Regions from separate parts of the Kitasatospora sp. NPDC059327 genome, predicted to be linked through region 3. Evidence: riboswitches for the same ligand, from Rfam matches in the RefSeq annotation. Region 3 holds a riboswitch; each other region holds the start of a gene.
The links. Region 3 has a riboswitch for thiamine pyrophosphate ahead of ACFXHB_RS06170 (purine-cytosine permease family protein). Riboswitches for the same ligand answer to the same signal wherever they lie in the genome.

Region 1 (6,454 bases), on a different contig from region 3:
CGGGACATGAGTCTGAGCCTGACGGAAGAACTCTGGGCGGCGATCGAGCCGATCTACGCCGAGATCCTCGACCACCCCTTCATCGGCGGCCTCACCGACGGCACCCTGCCGCGCGAGGCGTTCCGCCACTTCGTCGTCCAGGACTCGCACTACCTGCGCGACTACGCCCGCGCACTCGCCGTCTGCGCCGCCAAGGCGCCCGCCGAGGAGGATGTGCGAGCCTTCGCGGACGACGCGGTCGGCGCGTTGGCGGCCGAGCAGGGCATGCACGCGGAGTTCATGACGGCCTTCGGCGCCGACGCCGAGCAGGCCGCCGCCGAGCCGGTCCTGCCCACCACCCGGGCCTACACCAGCTACCTGCTGGCGACGGTGTACGGCGGCTCCTTCGCGGAGGCGGTCGGCGCGGTGCTGCCCTGCTACTGGATCTACGCCCGGGTCGGCGACCGGCTGCTCGCCGAGGGCTCGCCCGACCCGCTGTACGCCAAGTGGATCGCCACCTACGGTGACGAGGCGTTCCAGTCCGTGGTGCGTCGGGTCCTCGCCCTGACCGACCGGCTCGGCGAGGAGATCTCCCCGGCCGAACGCCGTCGGGTGGTGGAGCACTTCACCACCACCTCGCGGTACGAGTGGATGTTCTGGGACGCCGCCTGGCGCGGCGAGCGCTGGCCGGTCTGACGCCGGCCCGGCGCCTCCCCGGGGGCGGCGGCACCCCGACCCTCCCCGGGATTCCGGTCCCGCGCCGGTTCTCCCGTCCTCGGGGCGGGGGTGTTCGCGCGTTTCTCCCCCAGGGTCTCCCCGGGGGCCGGGGTAGGGGTGATCTCCGGGTTCTCTCCGGGCCGTTGGCTCTCGTTCCGGCCCGTGCGTCACCGTACGATCGAAGTATCGAAAGCAAAGCGGGATGCGGCACCGGACGGCAGCCGGCCCGAGGGGAGAGAAGGAACGGACATGGCTGAGTTCTGGAAGTCGCTGCCCTCGTGGGTGCGCAACATCGTTGTCCCGGTGCTGGTGCTGATCCTGGCCTGGAACATCATCGGCTTCGTCTTCGGCGTGGTGGGCGCGCTGCTGAGCCTGGTGTTCAAGCTGCTGGTGGTGGTCGGGATCGCCGCGGCCGTGGTGATCCTGGTGAAGAAGGCCGCCAAGAGCTGAGCCGCCGGCCGGACCCGGACGCCCGTACCCCCTCGGGGGGTGCGGGCGTCAGTCGTCGGTGGAGGCGTCGGCGGCGGTACCGCCGAAGGGCAGGACCGTGTCGAGGTCCCAGCCCGGCCGCCAGTGGGGCCGGTCGGGCCCAGGGCGGCCAGGCACGCGTCGGCGAGGCTCTGTACGGCGGTCAGGCCGATCCGGACGTCGCCGCCCGGGAGCAGCGGGACTCCGTGCCGCACCCGAGCCAGTACCTGCGGGGCGAGGTGCGGATCGCCCGGCCCGTAGACGGCGCGTGGGCGCAGCGGGCGTGCCCGCGCCCACCTGAGTACGGGTACTCGGGTGGGCGCGGGCGGCTACCCGATCGTTCCGGGGGAGGGTCTCACTCCTCGACCGGGATCTGCTGGACGGGCACCACGGCGGCCGTGGCGCCCGCGCCGGTCGCCGCCGTCGCCGCTCCCGCGGCCGGGCCCGACTGCTCGGGCCCGTGCAGGGTGGTGAGCAGCTGGCGGGCCAGCCCGAGGCCGGTCCCGCCCATCGTGAGCGCCTTGGCGAACAGTTCGCCCACCCCCTCGGCGCCGTTGAGCAGCACCATGTGCTCCACATTGCCGAAGGACTGCGCGGCCGCCAGCACGATGTCCGGCCACTTCTCCGCCAACTCCTGCGCCACCACCGCGTCCTGGTTCTCCGCGAGGGCGGCGGCCCGGGCCTGGATGCCCGCCGCCTTGGCGAGCCCGATCGCCTTGGCCGCCTCCGCCTCCGCCAGCCCGCGGGCCTCGGCGGCCGCGGCCTCGGCCTGCCCGGTGGCCCTGGTCGCCTCGGCCTCGGCCAGCGCGCGCAGCCGGGTGGCGTCCGCCGCCGCCTCGGCCGTGATCCTGACCTGGCCGGCTTCGGCGGCGGCCTTCAGCTGGGTCTCCTGGGCGTGGGCCTGCGCGGCGGAGATCCGGGCGTCGCGGTCGGCGTCGGCCCGGGTGCGGGTCTCGTACGCCTTGGCGTCGGCCGGCTTGCGGACCTCGATCTGCAGCTGCTGCTCCTTGCGGCGCGCCTCCAGCTCGGCGACCTTCGTCTCCTGGACGACCACCTCCTGCCGGGAGGCGGCCTCGGCGAGCGGTCCGGCCTGCTCGGCCCGGGCGTTGGCGGTGTCGCGTTCGGCCTGGTAGGCGGACTGCTGGATGGCGCTGTTGCGGGTGGCCTCGGCCTTGCGGGCGGCGGCCTCCTGCTCCGCCTCGGTGGCCATCCGGTCGGCCTCGGCCTGGGCGATCCGGGCGTCCCGCTGGACGGCCGCGGCGTGCGGGATGGCGAGGTTCTTGATGTAGCCGGTCGGGTCGATGATCTCCTGGATCTGCAGGGTGTCGATGATCAGCCCGAGCTTCTCCATCTCCAGACCGGAGGCGGCCCTGGTCTCCCCCGTGAGCCGCTCGCGGTCGCGGATCATGTCCTCGACGGTGAGCCCGCCGACGATCGAGCGCAGGTGCCCGGCGAAGACGTTGTGGACCCGCTGGCTGATCAGTTTCTGCTGGTCCAGGAAGCGCCGGGCGGCATTGGCGATCGAGACGTCGTCGTCGCCGACCTTGAAGATCACCACGCCCTTGACCCGGACCGGGATTCCCTGGGTGGTGACGCACTCGACGTTCAGCTCGGCCTCGTTGAGGTCCAGCGAGAGCCGGCGGACACCTTGCAGGCCCGGCGTGACGAAAGTCCCCCGGCCGGTGACGATCCGGAAGCCCAGACCGTCCCCGACCCCCTCGGTCCGGTGCCGGGAGCCCGAGATGATCAGCGCCTCGTTGGGCTCGGCCACCCGCCACATGAGTTTGAAGAGCGTGATTCCCGCCAGCAGCACCGCGGCGGCTGCCCCGATGATGACGTACACCATGGTTCAACTCCCCCTCTCGGCACATGAGATGCGCCGTTTCGGATTGTCCGCCCGGTACAACCCGAAGAGAAGAGAAAGGACGTGACGGCCTGTCACAAGCTCGTCACGGAAGCACCGGCGCCACGTAGACCGTCCGGGGCGGCTGGTACTCGATCACCACCACCGGTGTCCCGACCGGCAGTCGGTCGCCCGGGACGGCGAGATAGGCGAGGAACGCCTCCGTGCCCCGGCGCTCCGGAACGTGCACCATCACCTCGCCGACCAGCCCCGCACCGACCGCCCCGCTGACCCGCCCCGCCAGTCCGACCATGTCGGCCAGTGTGCCACCCCGGTGGGCTCGTCCGCCGGTGCGCCGGAAGGCCGGTGCCCGTCCGCCGGTCGACAGGCGGACGGGCACCGGCGGCGGCCCCGGGCTCAGGACCCGGCGTGCTCCCGGCGGCGCCGCACCACGAGGACGGTGGCGAGGCCCACGGCCACCGCGCCGACCGCGCCGGCGGCCAGCGGAGTGGTCGAACCGGCTCCGGTGTGCGCCAGTTGGGCGCCCTGAGCGCTGGTGGTGGCGGTGCCGCCGCTGCCGGCGACCGGGCTCATCGAGGGGCTCGGGGTGCCGGTGGGGCGGGTGCCGGCGGCGGGGACGGCCGTCGTGGTCGAGGCCGGGGAGGCCGTCGTGCCGGGCGTCGACGGCGTGCTGCCGGTGCCGGCCGCCTCGGTGACGGTGATGGCGGCGGAGCTGTCCGCGATGGTCTGGCAGTAGTCCCGGCCGGGCTGCTCGTACGTGAAGGAGGACTGGCCGGACACGCTGGCACCCACCGTCTCCGCGACCGCGTCGCGGCCGGCGGCCAGGCGGATCTCGAAGGTCAGTGACTGGTCCTTGGCGAGCCGGAAGGACTGGAGCGGCACCTGGAGCCAGTTGTCGCTGCTCGCCTTGACCGGGGTCCCGGTGGCCCAGGCGCCGCCGGGGAACTTCGTCTCCACGGTGAAGGCGCGGGCGCCGTGCCCGATCACGGTGAACTTGGTGGTGAAGTCGGGCAGGTCGTAGCCCGTGGTGTTGCGGACGGTGATGGTGGATTCGACGGCCGGCCCGCCCTTCACCAGGGTCAGCCTGGCGTAGCCGGTCCCGTTCCAGGAGACCGGGACGGTCGCGACCGGGCGGTGGGCGAAGGAGCAGGGCTGCGCCGAGGGGCTGCCGGTCGGGGTCGGCGTACCGGTCGGGGTGGCCGACGGGGTGGCCGACGGGGTGGCGGTCGGGGTGGCGGTCGGGGTGCCGGTCGGCGTCTCCGTCGGGACGGCGGTCGGTGCCGTGCTCGGTGCCGTGCTCGGTGCCGTGCTCGGTGCGGTGGTGGGCGCCGTGCTCGGCGCCGGTTCGGTGGCGTCGCCGGTCGGCCCGGTGCTCGGTGCGGCGGTTCCGCTCGCGTTCGAGGCGGTGGTGGTGGGCGTCGCGGTCGGATCGGCGAGCGGGGCGGCGGATGCCGCACCCAGGCCCAGGCCGAGACTCGCGGTGACGGCCGCACAGGTGACAAGGAGGCGCGAAGTCCTCATGGTGATCCCCCAGATGGTGGCGCAGGTGGACCGACTACGTGCCGGTCGTGCGCGAACGCGTGCGCGAGGATCGTACCGTCGGTGATCAAACGTTCGGGCCGGAGCCGGCCGGCGCTGGACGGACCCCCTCTGGACCAGCGGCGATTCGCTCGCTACGGTGTTGGACGTCATGCGCAGGCAACACCGCCTGCGGACACGGGAGCTCGGAGCACCGGGCTGAGAGGGCGCTGACCGGAACGTCGCTGGACGTGCCGAACGCTGCGTCGACCGCAGGAACCTGACCGGGTAATGCCGGCGTAGGGAGTAGAAGGTCTGATGACCACGTTCGATGCACAGCCGCAGTCTGCCCGGAACCAGGACGCCGGGAGCGCGGGCACCGGAAGCGCGGGCACCGGCTACCCGACCCCGGCCTGGCGCAAGGCCTACCGCGAAGGGTCCCGCCCCGACCTGCGCGTCCCGTACCGCGAGGTCGTCCTCACCAACGGCCGGACCGTCCCGCTCTACGACACGTCGGGCCCGTACACCGACCCCGCGTACGAGGCCGATGTGCGCCGCGGCCTGCCGCCGCTGCGCGACGCCTGGATCCGCCAGCGCGGCGACGTCGAGGAGTACGACGGCCGGGAGGCCCGCCCGGAGGACGACGGGATCAAGCACACCTCGCCGCGCGGCGGGAACCTGCGCAACCTCGACGCCGTCTTCCCCGGCCGCCCGCGCCGCCCGCTGCGCGGCCGTTCCGGCGCCTCCGTCACCCAACTCGCCTACGCCAGGCGCGGCGTGGTGACCCCGGAGATGGAGTTCGTGGCCCTGCGCGAGGGCCTGGCCCCGGAGTACGTCCGCGAGGAGGTGGCGCGCGGGCGCGCCGTCATCCCGGTCAACGTGAACCACCCCGAGGTGGAGCCGTCGATCATCGGCACCAACTTCCTGGTGAAGATCAACGCCAACATCGGCAACTCCGCCGTCACCTCCTCGATCGAGGAGGAGGTGGAGAAGATGACCTGGGCCACCCGCTGGGGCGCCGACACCGTCATGGACCTCTCCACCGGCCGCAACATCCACACCACCCGTGAGTGGATCCTGCGCAACTCCCCGGTGCCGATCGGCACGGTGCCGCTCTACCAGGCGCTGGAGAAGGTCGACGGCCGGGCCGAGGAGCTCAGCTGGGACGTCTACCGCGACACGATCGTCGAGCAGTGCGAGCAGGGCGTCGACTACATGACCGTGCACGCCGGTGTGCTGCTGCGGTACGTGCCGCTGACGGCCCGCCGCAAGACCGGCATCGTCTCGCGCGGCGGCTCGATCATGGCCGCCTGGTGCCTGGCGCACCATCAGGAGAACTTCCTCTACACCAACTTCGAGGAGCTCTGCGAGATCCTCGCGAGCTACGACGTCACCTTCTCGCTCGGTGACGGCCTGCGCCCCGGCTCGATCGCGGACGCCAACGACGAGGCGCAGTTCGCCGAGCTGCGGACGCTGGGCGAACTCGGCCGGATCGCCCGCGAACGCGACGTCCAGGTGATGATCGAGGGACCGGGCCACGTCCCGATGAACAAGATCCGGGAGAACATGGATCTCCAGAAGGAGATCTGCGACGAGGCGCCGTTCTACACCCTCGGCCCGCTGACCACGGACGTCGCCCCCGGCTACGACCACATCACCTCGGGCATCGGCGCCGCGATGATCGCCTGGTGGGGCACCGCGATGCTCTGCTACGTCACCCCCAAGGAGCACCTGGGCCTGCCCAACCGGGACGACGTCAAGACCGGCGTCATCACCTACAAGATCGCCGCCCACGCCGCCGACCTCGCCAAGGGCCACCCCGGCGCCCAGGCCTGGGACGACGCGCTCTCCGACGCCCGCTTCGAGTTCCGCTGGGAGGACCAGTTCAACCTGGCCCTCGACCCGGAG
Region 2 (6,454 bases), on a different contig from region 3:
CGGCCACCACGACCGGTGCCGGGCTCTCCTCGACCGCGCTGACCGTGCCGATCCGGTCGGCCGCCACGACGGTGGCCACCGCCGCGCCACCGGTCAGCGCACCCAGCAGCGGCACCTTCGCCAGCGGGCCGGGCAGGCCGCCGTCGGCCCGGCGCAGCGACCATCCGGCCGCGTAGCCGCGCTTCACGGAGAGGGTGACGAGGGTCTGGCCGACCGCGAACAGCGCGGCGCCCGCGCCGATCACCACGACCGAGCCGGCCGCCATCCCGGCGGCCACCCCGAGGAAGCCCGCCAGGGCGAGGGCGCGCCAGTGCACCGGGGCGCGGTTCTGCAGCAGCAGCTCGGCCAGCAACCACAGCGCCACCGCCGCCAACGCGGCGTACAGCAGCAGGTATCCGATGCCCATCCGCCCGCATACCTCCAGCAGTCGCGTGCCCGCGCGCGCCGCGCGTGTGCGGCGACTGTACCGGTTGAACGTCCCGGGTACCGCATCGCGTTCCCGGGCCGCCCGAAGGCCGGGCGGCCCGGGAACAGCGGCTGATCAGCGCTGGTGCAGGCCGAGGTTCTGGTAGATCTCCAGCGTCGCGGTCGAGTGGTTGAGCGTGATGAAGTGCAGCCCGGGGGCACCCTCCGCCAGCAGTCGCTCGGACATCGCGGTGGCGTGCTCCATGCCGATCGCGCGCAGCGCCGCCGGGTCGTCGATCGCGGCCCGCAGCCGCCGCTCCAGGTCGGCCGGGAAGGCCGACCCGCTGAGCTGCGGGAAGCGCTCCAGCTGCTTGGCGTTGGTGACCGGCATGATCTCCGGGATGATCGGCGCCTCGCAGCCGGCGGCCGCGACCCGGTCGCGCAGCCGCAGGTAGTCGTCGACCTCGAAGAACATCTGGGTGATCGCGTAGTCGGCCCCGGAGCGGATCTTCGCCACGAAGTGCCGGATGTCCTCGTCCCAGTCGGTCGAACGCGGGTGCATGTTCGGCGAGGCGGCGACGCCGACGCAGAAGTCGCCGATCCCCTTGATCAGCTCCACCAGCTCGTAGGCGTAGGTGACACCGTCCGGGTGGCTGACCCACTCGCCGGTCGGGTCGCCGGGCGGGTCGCCGCGCACGGCGAGGACGTTGCGGACGCCCTGGTCGGCGTACTGGCCGATGATGTTGCGCAGCTCGGCGACCGAGTGGTCGACCGCGGTCAGGTGGGCCACCGGGGTCAGGGTGGTCTCGGTGGCGATCCGGCCGACGATGTTGACCGTCCGCTCGCGCGAGGAGCCGCCGGCTCCGTACGTCATGCAGACGAAGTTGGGGTCGAGCGGTTCGAGACGGCGGATGGCGTCCCAGAGACGATGCTCACCGACCTCGGTCCGCGGGGGCATGAACTCGAAGGAGAAGGACCGCTTGCCGGCCGCCAGCAGCTCGCGGACCGTCGACGCGCGGTCTGTTCTGGTGGTAGCGATGCCGAGTGCCATGCTGGCAGGTTAACCGTCGGCCGAAGGGCACGGACAACTCGGTTCCAGCTATTGAGACAATCGACGGACAGCGTTCCGCTTACCGCCCGAGGGGTGCCGGGGGCGCGTCCGTACAGCTGTTCGCGTCCGCCCGGCTACGCTTGCCGCACCCCCAGCGAAACCTCCGGAGCCTCATCGTGACCTCGTCCAGCAACCGGCCGGCCAACCCGATTGACGTGGAGGACGTGCGCGAGCGCGTCAACGCCGCCCTCGCGGGGTTCATGGACGGCCAGTCGGCCCTGCTCGGGAAGATCTCCCCGCAGCTGGCGCCCGCCGTCGAGGCCCTGCGCGACTTCCTGCTGGACGGTGGCAAGCGGCTGCGCCCGGCGTTCTGCTACTGGGGCTGGCGCGGCGCCGGCGGCAGTGGCCGCGGCGAGGGCATCGCGCACGCCGCGGCCGCCCTGGAGCTGCTGCAGGCCAGCGCGCTGGTCCACGACGACCTGATGGACCGCAGCGACACCCGGCGCGGTCTACCCTCCGTCCACCGCCGCTTCGAGGCGCTGCACCGCGCGAGCGGCTGGCGCGGCGACCGCGAGCAGTTCGGCGCCTCGGCGGCGGTGCTACTCGGTGACCTGCTGCTGATCTGGTGCGACGAGCTGTTCCTGCGCTCGGGACTGGAGCCAGCCGCCGTACTGGCCGCCAAGCCGGCGTTCGACCTGATGCGCACCGAGGTCATGGTCGGCCAGTACCTGGACGTCCTGGAGCCGGTCGCCGGCGACTCCACCGACGAGGGCGCGCTGGACCGGGCGCAGACCGTGCTGCACTACAAGTCGGCCAAGTACACGATCGAGCGCCCGTTGCAGGTCGGCGCGCTGCTGGCGGGCGCCGGTGCGGAGCTGGTCGAGGCGTACGGGGCGTTCGGGCTGCCGCTGGGCGAGGCGTTCCAACTGCGGGACGACCTGCTCGGCGTCTTCGGGGACCCGGCGGTCACCGGCAAGCCCGCCGGGGACGACCTGCGCGAGGGCAAGCGGACGCTGCTGGTCGCGCACGCGATGCGGGGGCTGCCCCCCGCCGACGCCCGGCACCTGGACGAACGGCTCGGCGCACCGGACCTCGCCCCCGAGGAGGTGGCCCGGCTGCGCGAGCTGGTCGGGCGCAGCGGCGCGCCCGAGCGGGTGGAGCGGCGGATCGAGGAGCTGATGCGGCAGTCACTGGCCGCGCTGGCGGCGGCGCCGCTGGCGGACGAACGGGCCCGCGAGGTGCTGCTGGCGCTGGCCGAGGCCGCCACCGTCCGCAAGTACTGATCCAGCTGTCCGAAAACGTGCGGACCGGGGAGTACCGAGGACGGCGGCGGCCGTCGGGTCAGAGCGCGCGCAACCGCCGGGCGAAGGCGGCGGCCGCCGCCTCCGGGTCGTCCGCGGCCGTGATGGCGCGCACCACCACGACCCGGCTCGCACCGGCCGCCAGCACCTCGTCCAGGTTGTCGAGGTCGATGCCGCCGATGGCGAACCACGGCCGGTCGGTGGTCCGGCCCGCCGCGTAGGAGACCAGGCCGAGGCCGGGCGCGTGGCGGCCCGGCTTGGTCGGGGTCGGCCAGACCGGGCCGGTGCAGAAGTAGTCCACGCCGGGCTCGGCGACCGCCGCGTCCACCTCGGACTCGGCGTGGCAGGAGCGGCCGATCAGCACGTCCTCGCCGAGGATCGCCCGGGCGGCCGGTACCGGCAGGTCGTCCTGCCCGAGGTGCAGCACGTCCGGCCGGGCCGCGTGCGCGACGTCGGCGCGGTCGTTGACGGCGAGCAGCTTCCCGTGGCGGCGGCAGGCGTCGGCGAAGACCTCCAGGGCCGCCAGCTCCTGCTTGGCCTCCAGGCCCTTGTCGCGGAGCTGGACGATGTCCACCCCGCCGGCCAGCGCCGCGTCCAGGAACTCCGCGAGGTCGCCCCGCTCACGGCGGGCGTCGGTGCAGAGGTAGAGCCGGGCGTCGGCGAGCCGCCGGCGCGGTGTGTCCGCCGCCATCAGATCAGCATCGCCTGGGCACGGCGCTTCACCTCGGTGCCGCGGTTCTCCTGCAGCGCCTGGATCGGGCTGCCGGGCAGCGACGGGTCCTCGGTGAAGAGCCACTCCAGGATCTCCACGTCGTTGTACCCGCAGTCGCGCAGCAGCGTCAGCGTGCCGGACAGGTGCTTCACCAGCCCCGGGCCGTCGATGAACGCGGCCGGCACCTGGAGCGACTTGTTCGGACCCCGCCGGACGGCGATCAGCCCGCCGTTCTTGACCAGGTCGCGCACCTCGGTGACCCGGACCCCCCACTGCTCCGAGATGTCGGGCAGGTACATCCACTCGGTGACCAGGGACTCAATCTTGCTTTCGATCTCACTCACGTCACCAGACTGCCACCTCCACGGCCCGCCGCGCACCAGGCGTCCGTCCGCGCTACCCCGCGACGGCCGACTTCAGTGCCACCGCCGGGTCCGCCGCCCGGACCGGATCGAGCACCACGGCGTGTTCGACCAGCCGGCGGCCCTGGGTGAGATCGCGCGGGCGGTCCACCGTCAGCAGCGCCCGCAGCACGCCGTCGCGCAGCCACAGCACCGCCCAGGACGGGTCCTGCGGGGAGCCGCGCAGGACCACCTCGTCGCCCTCGCCGTGCCGCCCGGCGTACTGCACCGTCCGACCGAACTGCTCCGACCAGAAGTACGGCACCGGGTCGTACGGCAGGTCCGCGCCGAGGACGGCGGCGGCCGCCGCCCCGCCGGAGCGCAGCGCGTGGTCCCAGTGCTGGACGGTCAACCGGGCCCCGGACCGGACCGACGGGTAGCTCACGCAGTCGCCGGCCGCGTAGACGCCGGGCAGCGTGGTCCGCAGCCGCTCGTCCACCAGGACGGCGCCGGCCTCGTCCAGCGCGACGCCGGAGCCGGCCAGCCAGCCGGTGGCCGGGCGGGCCCCGATGCCGACCACGACCTCGTCGGCGGGCAGGTGGGAGCCGTCCGCCAGCAGCACCGCACCGGCCTCGACCGCCGCGACGCCCACCCCGCAGCGCAGTTCCACGCCGGCCTCCGCGTACCAGGCCGCCATCGCGTGGCCGACCCCGGCGGGCAGCACGCCGGGGACGGGCGCCGGGCCGGCCTCCACGACGGTGACCTCGCACCCGGCGGCCCGGGCGGCGGTGGCCACCTCGGCACCGATCCAGCCGGCGCCCACCAGCACCAGGCGCAGGCCCGGGCGGAGCAGGGCGCGCAGCGCCAGCGCGTCGTCCAGGGTGTGCAGCAGGTGGGCCCGCTCGGCACCGGGCAGGGCGCGCGGGGTCGCGCCGGTGGCGATCACCAGCGAGTCGTAGGGCAGGTCGCCGCCGTCGGTGCGCAGCACGCCGGGGGTGAGCCCGGTGGCGCGGCGGCCGGTGAGCAGCTCGACGCCCAGCCGCGCGAAGTCGAGGTCGAGCGGGGTGGCGTCGGCCTTGCCGAGCAGCACCTCCTTGGAGAGCGGCGGCCGGTCGTACGGCGGGTGCGGCTCCTCGCCGACCAGGACGATCCGCCCCCGCCACCCGCCCTGCCGCAGGCCGGCGGCGCAGTGCGCCCCGGCCAGCCCCGCCCCGACCACGACCGCCCGGTCCGTCCCGCTCAGCTCTGCCACGCCCGTCACTGTACTGGCGCCCGGCGGGGCGCCGGAGGGCCGTCCGCCACCCCGCCGCCGACCCCGCCGGCCACCGCGCTGTCCACCCCTCGTACGCGCCTTCAGTGGCGGTGACCCCCGGAGTTATGGTGGGGGCACCATCACGGGAGCCCGGCGGACCGGGCTGAGAGGCGGGCTGACACGGCCTGCGACCGTCCGAACCTGATCCGGGTCATACCGGCGAAGGGAGAGCAGCGACTTTGACACGCTTGGCAGCAGGAACCCACGCCGACGTGCTGGTCGTCGGCGGCGGCGTCATCGGCCTCGCCGTCGCCTGGCGGGCGGCCCGGCTGGGGCTGCGGGACATCGCGGTGGTCGACCCGGACCCGGGCGGCGGCGCGGCCCGGGTCGCGGCCGGCATGCTCGCTCCCGTGACCGAACTCCAGTACGGCGAGGAGCCGTTGCTGCGCCTCGGGATGGCCTCCAACGAGCGCTACGCGGCCTTCGCCGCCGAGCTCACCGAGGCCTCCGGCGGCCGGGACACCGGCTACCGCCGCTGCGGCACCCTGGCCGTCGCCCTCGACTCCGACGACCGCGAGGAGCTGCGCGAGCTGCACTCCTTCCACCAGCGGCTCGGCCTCGACTCGCGGTGGCTGACCGGCCGGGAGGCCCGCAAGCTGGAGCCGATGCTCGCCCCGGCCGTGCGCGGCGGCCTGCACGTCACCGAGGACCACCAGGTGGACGGCCGCCGGCTGGCCGGGGCCCTGGTCCTCGCCTGCGAGCGGGCGGGCGTCCGGCTGCACCGCGCCGAGGCCACCGAGCTGCTGGTCGAGGACGGCCGGGCCGTCGGCGTCCGGCTGGGCGACGCGCGGACCCTGACCGCCGACCGGACCGTGCTCGCGGCCGGCTCCCGCAGCCATCTGCTGCCGGGCCTGCCCGCGGGGGTGCTGCCGGCGATCCGCCCGGTGAAGGGCCAGATCCTGCGGCTGCGGATCCCCCCGGCCTACCGCCCGTTCCTCTCCCGCAACGTCCGCGCGGTGGTGCGCGGCCGGCACCTCTACCTGGTGCCGAGGGAGAACGGCGAGCTGGTGATCGGCGCGACCAGCGAGGAGCAGGGCTACGACACCACCGTCACCGCCGGCGGGGTGTACGAGCTGCTGCGCGACGCCCACGAGGTGGTCCCCGGCATCACCGAGCTGCCGCTGGTGGAGACCTCCGCCGGGCTGCGCCCGGGCTCGCCGGACAACGCGCCGCTGCTCGGGCCGACCGCCCTGCCCGGGCTGGTCGCCGCCACCGGCCACTACCGCAACGGCGTCCTGCTCACCCCGGTGACGGCCGACCTGGTCGCCGAGTACCTGGCCACCGGCCGCACGCCCGAGCTCGCCGAGCCGTTCTCCCCCACCCGTTTCACCA
Region 3 (6,454 bases):
AGCCGAGCGGTCCGCCCGGGTACCCCGGGCCGCCGGGCGCGGCGGGCGGAGCGTCGTGGGCGCCCCAGCCGCCGAGCGGCTGGCCGGCGCCGAACGGGTGGTGCGCGGCCGGGGCGGGGGGTGCCGCCGGGGCGCCGTACGGGTCGTGGGCCGCCGCGACCGGGGTGCCCGGGGTGGCGTACGGGTTGGTGACCGGCGCGGCGGCGGGGGCCGCCACCGGGGCCGCGGGCGCGGCCGGTACGGGCGGCAGGACCGGCGGGGGTGCGTCGATGTACCCGGCCTCGGCCACGACCGGCGCGGGAGCCGCGACCGGCTCGGCCGGGACGGCGGGCGCCGGCTCCGGGGCGCCGACCTTGCTGAACGCCAGCGTCGGCGTGAACCCGCCGGACTCCGGCGCGGCCGGGGCGGCGGGCGCCGGACCGTCATGAGCGGGACCCACGACCCCCTGACCGTCGGAGGGCTGCTCCCCCTGTGGCCCGGTGGGCCCAACCTCGCGCTCGGTGCTCACGGACGACCTCCATAGCTGACAGGACCAACAACCATAGTTTTTCGCACACTCGATTCGATTGCCGTAAGGACCCCTCTGAAGAACTCATAAGAATCCTTAGCCCGGCCCGACAGCGGCCCCCTCCGGCGCCCCGACCGCCCCCCCGACCCGACCCCCCGACCCGACCCCCCGGTGGAACCCTCGGGACGCCCCGCGGAACACCCTCGGAGCACGCCCCGGGCGTCCCGCGATGCGGACCGCCGGACGCCTGGCCTTGGCGTTCACCCCCGGGCCGGTTAGCCTGTCGCACAAAACTGACACGCGGGAGCTTGGACCCACCAGGCTGAGAGTGCGCCGGTCGACCGTACGCCACGACATCCGTGGGCGGACCGTCGAGGGGGCGCAGACCGCCGGAACCTGTCCGGGTAATGCCGGCGTAGGGAGTATCGGCCATGCCGCCTGCTTCGCCATCCTCTTCTTCGGGCGCGCCCGCGTCCAAGGATTTCCCCGAGTCGTCCGCTCCCTCCGACGCCGCCGGCGGCGCACCCGGTTCCACGGGCACCGCCACCGCCGTGCTGGACCGACCGGACCGGACCGACCGGGTCGAGGCCCCGTTCGTCCTGGACACCGAGCCGCCGCGCACGCTGCGCTTCCGGGACCACTTCGCGCTCTGGATGAACCTCGGCGTCAGCCTGATCGGCTTCACCACCGCCGCCACCGTGCTCGGCGCACCGGGCAGCGAGCTGTCGCTGGCCGCCGCCGTGACCGCGATCGTCGTCGGCACCGTGGTCGGCACCGCGATGCTCGGCGTGGCCGCGCTGATCGGGGCCCGGACCGGCGCACCGGCGATGGCCAACCTGCGCGGGCTGTTCGGGACCAGGCTCTCCTACGTGCCGACGGTGCTGAACATCGTCCAGTGCGTCGGCTGGGGCGTGTACGAGCTGCTGGTCATCGCGATGGGCGCGCAGACGGTGGCGCACACCGAGGGCTACCGCTGGGTGTTCGTCGTGCTGGCGGGCGCGGTCACCACCGCGCTGACGATCTGGCCGCTCGGCGCCATCGCGGTGCTCCGCCGCTTCGTCGCCGCCGCTGTCGCGGTGGCGATGGTGTACTTCACCGTCCAGCTGGGCCGCAACGGGGTGTCCGACCCGGGCGCGGGCAACTGGCACGGCTTCCTCCGGGCCACCGACGCGATGATCGCGGTGTCGATCTCCTTCGTCCCGCTGGCCGCCGACTACACCCGGCACTCGCGCACCGCCCGCTCCGCGTTCTGGGGCAGCTTCTCCGGCTACACCCTCGCCCAGGTCTGGTGCTACGTGCTCGGCCTGTTCGCGCTGCTGCAGGCCGACGGCGACGCCACCCGGATCTTCGACTCCTTCCTGGGCGTCTGGGCCGGCTGGCTCTTCCTGCTGGTGCTGGTGCTGCGCGAGACCGACCAGTCCTTCGCCAACGTGTACTCGACCGCGATGTCGGTCCACAACCTGCTGCCGAAGGTGGACCGCCGGGTGCTGACCGGCGGCACCGGTCTGCTGATCACCGTGCTGGCGCTGCAGATCACCGAGTTCACCGACTCCTACTACGCCTTCCTGGGCCTGATCGGCTCGGTGTTCGTGCCGATGTTCGCGGTGCTGGCGGTCGACTACTTCCTCGGCGCCGGGCGGCGCGGCTGGAACCTCGCCGCCGACGCGCCGTCCCGCTGGCTGATGCTGCTGCCCTGGGCACTCGGCTTCGCCGTCTACCAGGTGATCGCGCCGACCGCGATCGCCGGCTGGTGGACGGACTTCTGGACCTCCGTCCAGGAGGTGCTGCACTTCACGCCGCAGGAGTGGACCTCGGCCTCGCTGTTCGGCTTCCTGGTGCCGGCCCTGGCCACCTGGGCGCTCACGCCGCTCACCCGGCGCACCGCCGCGGCCTGACCCGACCGGCCCGGTCCGCGCACCGGGCCGGACAACGGCGCACCACGCATCGCGCAAGCACACCGCGCACCGCGCACCGAGGCGAAGACGGCCCCGCAGGTTGGGGCCGTCTTCGCCTGCGTGTCACTTCCGCCGCCTATCGTGGACGGCGTGACCAGCCCCGACCTCTCCCCGGCGGCGGCGCGCACCGCGCCGTCCGTCCAGGTGATCGCCCACCGCGGTTCCTCGCACGCCCTGCCCGAGCACACGCTCGCCGCCTACCGCCGGGCGCTCGACGAGGGCGCGGACGCGGTCGAGTGCGACGTCCGGGTGACGGCCGACGGGCACCTGGTCTGTGTGCACGACCGCCGGATCGGCCGGGTCTCGGACGGCCGGGGCACGGTCTCCTCGATGACGCTGGCGCAGTTGGAGGCGCACGACTTCGGCGCCTGGAAGACGGGCGAGCCGAGTCAGGACCCGGCCCTGCGCGGCGTCCTGCGGCTGGAGAGCCTGCTGGAGCTGGTCACCGACTGCGGGCGCCCGGTGGACCTGGCGATCGAGACCAAGCACCCGGTCCGCTTCCGCGGCCGGGTGGAGGCCGAGCTGCTGCGGATGCTCGACCGGTTCAAGATCGGCGGGACGCCGGAGGGCGACCGCCCGCAGGCCCGGATCATGAGCTTCTCCTCGCTGGCCCTGACGCGGGTGGCCGCGGCCGCCCCGGAGTACCCGCGGGTGTTCCTGTTCGAGCGGACGCTGCCCCTGCAGGGCCGCCTGCGGCCGGGCGCCGCGCTGCCGGGCGGGGCGCGGATCGCCGGCCCGGGCATCGACCTGGTGCGGGCCAGACCCCGGCTGGTGACGCGCCTGCGGGAGCTGGGCCACCAGGTGCACGTCTGGACCGTGGACGAGCCCGCCGATGTCGAGCTCTGCCTGGAGCTCGGGGTCTCCGCGATCATCACCAACCGTCCGGCGGAGGTGCTGGCCCAGCTCGGCCGGTGAACCGTTTCGCCTCCCGCGGGGCTCGTGAACCGCCGGGCCGACCCTCGAACCCCGGGCGCCCCGCGGAGCCCACCGGGCCCGGTGGCCACCCGCCGCGCTTCGACCTCGTCCGCCCCTGCGGCCTCACCGGTCGGCGATCGCATTGGTACGGACTCAAACCTTTTCCTGTCGTTTTCTGGCGAAGATTATGCACTTCCACGACAGAGGGTGAGCGCGGAATCACCTCCCGCGCACCGTGCGTCGCTCGGTTTGAAATGTCCGCGCGGGATCGCCGCGCGGTCGTTTCCGACGTGTGACCAAGGGGCATCCATCCCTCGGCATACGCTGAAGGAGGTCCGGGGGTGGCGTTGATGGTGGCGCGTGAAGTGCCGACTTCATCGACCATGGCAGTGCCGCACGGCCCATCGAGTGTCGGGGTCGCACGGCGCCGACTGCGTCGAGATCTCGGTGACCGGGAGATACCGGAACCGGTCATTGATGATGCTGTTCTGATCCTTTCCGAGCTGCTGAGCAATGCGTGTCGTTACGCACGGCCACTGGGCCCGCTGCCCGTGCTCGGGCGCAGCGCCCGGGCGGAGATCGTCGACCAGATCCTCGTCGGCGTCCCGTCGGGCCCGGCCGAACCGGTCAGGGCGCCCGGCGCTCCCTCGTCGGGCGCATCGGGTACGGCGGGCGCATCGGGTACGGCCGGCCCGGCAGGTACCGCGGGCCCCTCGAACGAACCCCGGCCGGACGACGGCGACAGCGACGGCGGCGTCCTGGTCCGCTGGCAGATGCACGCGGACGGGATCCTCACCCTGGAGGTGACCGACGGCGGTGCGCAGACCCGGCCGGCCCCCGCCAGCCCGTCGTTGACCTCGCGCGGCGGCCGCGGACTGAGCATCGTGGACCAGCTGGCCAGCGACTGGGGCGTGCGCGACGCGCCCGGCGAGGTCACGGTGTGGGCCGCGCTGCCCGCCCGGGCCCGCCACGCCCGGCGGACCGGTGGTGACGCCCGCAGCGCCTGACGGCTGCGAGCAGCGGTCCCGCCCGGGCCCCTCCGCCACGGCGGCGGCCGAGCCCCTCCCGCCCCGGTACGACGGGCCCCACGCCCGCTCGCGCGCCCGACCCGCGCGGTCCGGTCCGCCGCCCCGTCACGGGGCACTCCCCGCCCCGGCGCGTGCCCACGCGCCGGGGGAACGTCAGTAGGCTGCCCGGAGCACACCGAAACCGTCCCCGGGAGAGCCGCACCATGGGCAAGAAGGCCGCCAAGAAGGCGCCGCAGCGCAGCCAGTCCACCACCGCCGTCACGGGGGAGATCCCCGTGGTCGGAGCCCGCGAGAACTGCCCGTGCGGTTCGGGCCGCCGGTACAAGGCCTGCCACGGCCGGGAGGCCTCGCACGCCGTGCAGGAACTGGTGCACCGCCCGTTCGAGGGCCTGTCCGGCGAGGCCGACTGGGTCGCCCTGCGCGAGCTGGTCCCGGCCGCGACCGTGCCGCTGACGCTGGCCGCCGGCGTGGCCGAGGCCGCCAACGGCGAGGTCCCGTCGGTGACGCTGGCCACCGTGCTGCCGCTGGCCTGGCCGGCGCTGCGCCGCCAGGACGGCTCGATCCTGCTCGGCCTGCAGACCCAGTCCGCCTCCGGCGACCTGAGCCGCGACCTGGCGGACGCCCTGGAGCTGGCGCTGGCCGCCGAGCCGGGCTCGCCCGTCCCCGCCCGCCGGACCGTCCCGGGCGGCCGCCGCCTGCAGGACCTGCTGGACACCTCCGCCGCGTTCACGCCCGCCGTGCACACCGGTTTCGAGTTCTGGCTGGAGGACGCCGACACGGCGACGGGCGAGGTGGCCGCCTCCCTGGAGCGCGCCAACGCCTCGGCGATCCCGACCGAGAAGCTGACCGGCGTGGACTCCGCGTACTGGTGCGGCACCCCGGACAAGAACCACCTGCGCTGGGTGATGACCGTGCCGGAGGAGCAGCTGCTGGACGCGCTGGCCCGGCTCACCGCCGCCGACCAGTCCTCGCTCGGCCCGGACACCCGCCTGGTCGGCTCCTTCCGCGCGCACGGTCTGACCGTCCCGGTCTGGGACCTGCCGCTCAGCATGACCGCCACCGACTGCGAGAAGCCGGCCGCCGAGTTCGCCGAGCGGCTCGCCGAGACGCTGGCCGAGCCCGCGCCGCTGACCGGTGAGGAGCGGCGGGCCCGCGCCAACCTGGTGAACCGTCAGGTCACCTTGAACTAAAGGTCACTCGGATCCGGGTGATACGCGTCACATTGGCCGCCAGTACCGCAATTTCCGGGCGGGCAGGGGCTCTTGGAAATTGGCGCGGGCGCGGATCCTTGTTACTGTCTAAAGAGTCCGGTCGCTGGTGCATCCCCCGTCGCCAGCGGCCGGATCTTTTGTTTTCCGGGCCCGGCCGGTGAACCGTGCCCGATCAGTGCCCGGATCGATCGGCACCGCGGGCCGATCGGCACCCGGCCCGCGGCGGCGCCACCCGGGAACACCTCGGCCCCGGAGCCCCCGCCGGCGCACCGGCCCGGCGCCGGCGGAAGCCGCGACGCAGCCCGGCGCGCGCCCCGGTCAGTACGCCGAGCGCCCACTGTCCAGTTGGACCGTCGCCTCGACCAACTCCCCCAGCAACGGCCCGACCTCGGGCAGCCACACGCCGCCGTCCGCCGCCGGGCGCGGCGGGAGCACCCACCGCACCCCGCCGCCCGCCCCGCCGCCGGGCGGCAGCGGCAGGAAGCCGCCCGACCCGTGGTACCGCAACGAGCCTGGCACCCAAGGCAGTTGGGCGAGCATCTCGCCGAGCGCATCCAGCGAGTAGGGGGCCACCAGCATCGCGTAGCGGCCGGGCATCGACAGGACCGGCCCGAGCGGGAGCCGCAGCGCGGCGAGGTAGGCCAGGGCCCGGGCCCCGGCCGCCGCGGGCAGGCTGACCGCCGAGACCGTCCCGCCGGTCGCCGCGAGCACCGGCGCGTCCGGGCTCTGCCGCTCCCACCACCAGCGCACCATCCGGGCATCGGTGGTGGCCGCCAGCAGCGGCGGGTCGTGCGGATGGGCGCCGGGAACGGAGCAGTCCTCGTCCCCGCACGAACA

Region 1: another riboswitch for thiamine pyrophosphate. It lies ahead of thiC (phosphomethylpyrimidine synthase ThiC); the one in region 3 lies ahead of ACFXHB_RS06170 (purine-cytosine permease family protein).
Region 2: another riboswitch for thiamine pyrophosphate. It lies ahead of thiO (glycine oxidase ThiO); the one in region 3 lies ahead of ACFXHB_RS06170 (purine-cytosine permease family protein).

The regions. Positions count from the first base shown of each region.
Region 1 covers NZ_JBHYYB010000122.1:3,501-9,954, forward strand. The annotation lists gene tenA (thiaminase II) at 7-675, shown strand; gene ACFXHB_RS39310 (DUF5326 family protein) at 946-1,146, shown strand; gene ACFXHB_RS39315 (SPFH domain-containing protein) at 1,520-3,010, opposite strand; gene ACFXHB_RS39320 (hypothetical protein) at 3,114-3,320, opposite strand; gene ACFXHB_RS39325 (LPXTG cell wall anchor domain-containing protein) at 3,425-4,549, opposite strand; TPP riboswitch at 4,735-4,869, shown strand; gene thiC (phosphomethylpyrimidine synthase ThiC) at 4,865-6,454, shown strand, end outside.
Region 2 covers NZ_JBHYYB010000013.1:114,624-121,077, forward strand. The annotation lists gene ACFXHB_RS11165 (hypothetical protein) at 1-406, opposite strand, end outside; gene metF (methylenetetrahydrofolate reductase [NAD(P)H]) at 542-1,456, opposite strand; gene ACFXHB_RS11175 (polyprenyl synthetase family protein) at 1,633-2,739, shown strand; gene thiE (thiamine phosphate synthase) at 2,798-3,448, opposite strand; gene ACFXHB_RS11185 (Rv2175c family DNA-binding protein) at 3,448-3,813, opposite strand; gene ACFXHB_RS11190 (NAD(P)/FAD-dependent oxidoreductase) at 3,866-5,071, opposite strand; TPP riboswitch at 5,195-5,307, shown strand; gene thiO (glycine oxidase ThiO) at 5,311-6,454, shown strand, end outside.
Region 3 covers NZ_JBHYYB010000006.1:110,192-116,645, forward strand. The annotation lists gene ACFXHB_RS06165 (S1C family serine protease) at 1-508, opposite strand, end outside; TPP riboswitch at 799-947, shown strand; gene ACFXHB_RS06170 (purine-cytosine permease family protein) at 1,060-2,403, shown strand; gene ACFXHB_RS06175 (glycerophosphodiester phosphodiesterase family protein) at 2,554-3,378, shown strand; gene ACFXHB_RS06180 (ATP-binding protein) at 3,930-4,385, shown strand; gene ACFXHB_RS06185 (DUF5926 family protein) at 4,610-5,596, shown strand; gene ACFXHB_RS06190 (bifunctional DNA primase/polymerase) at 5,936-6,454, opposite strand, start outside.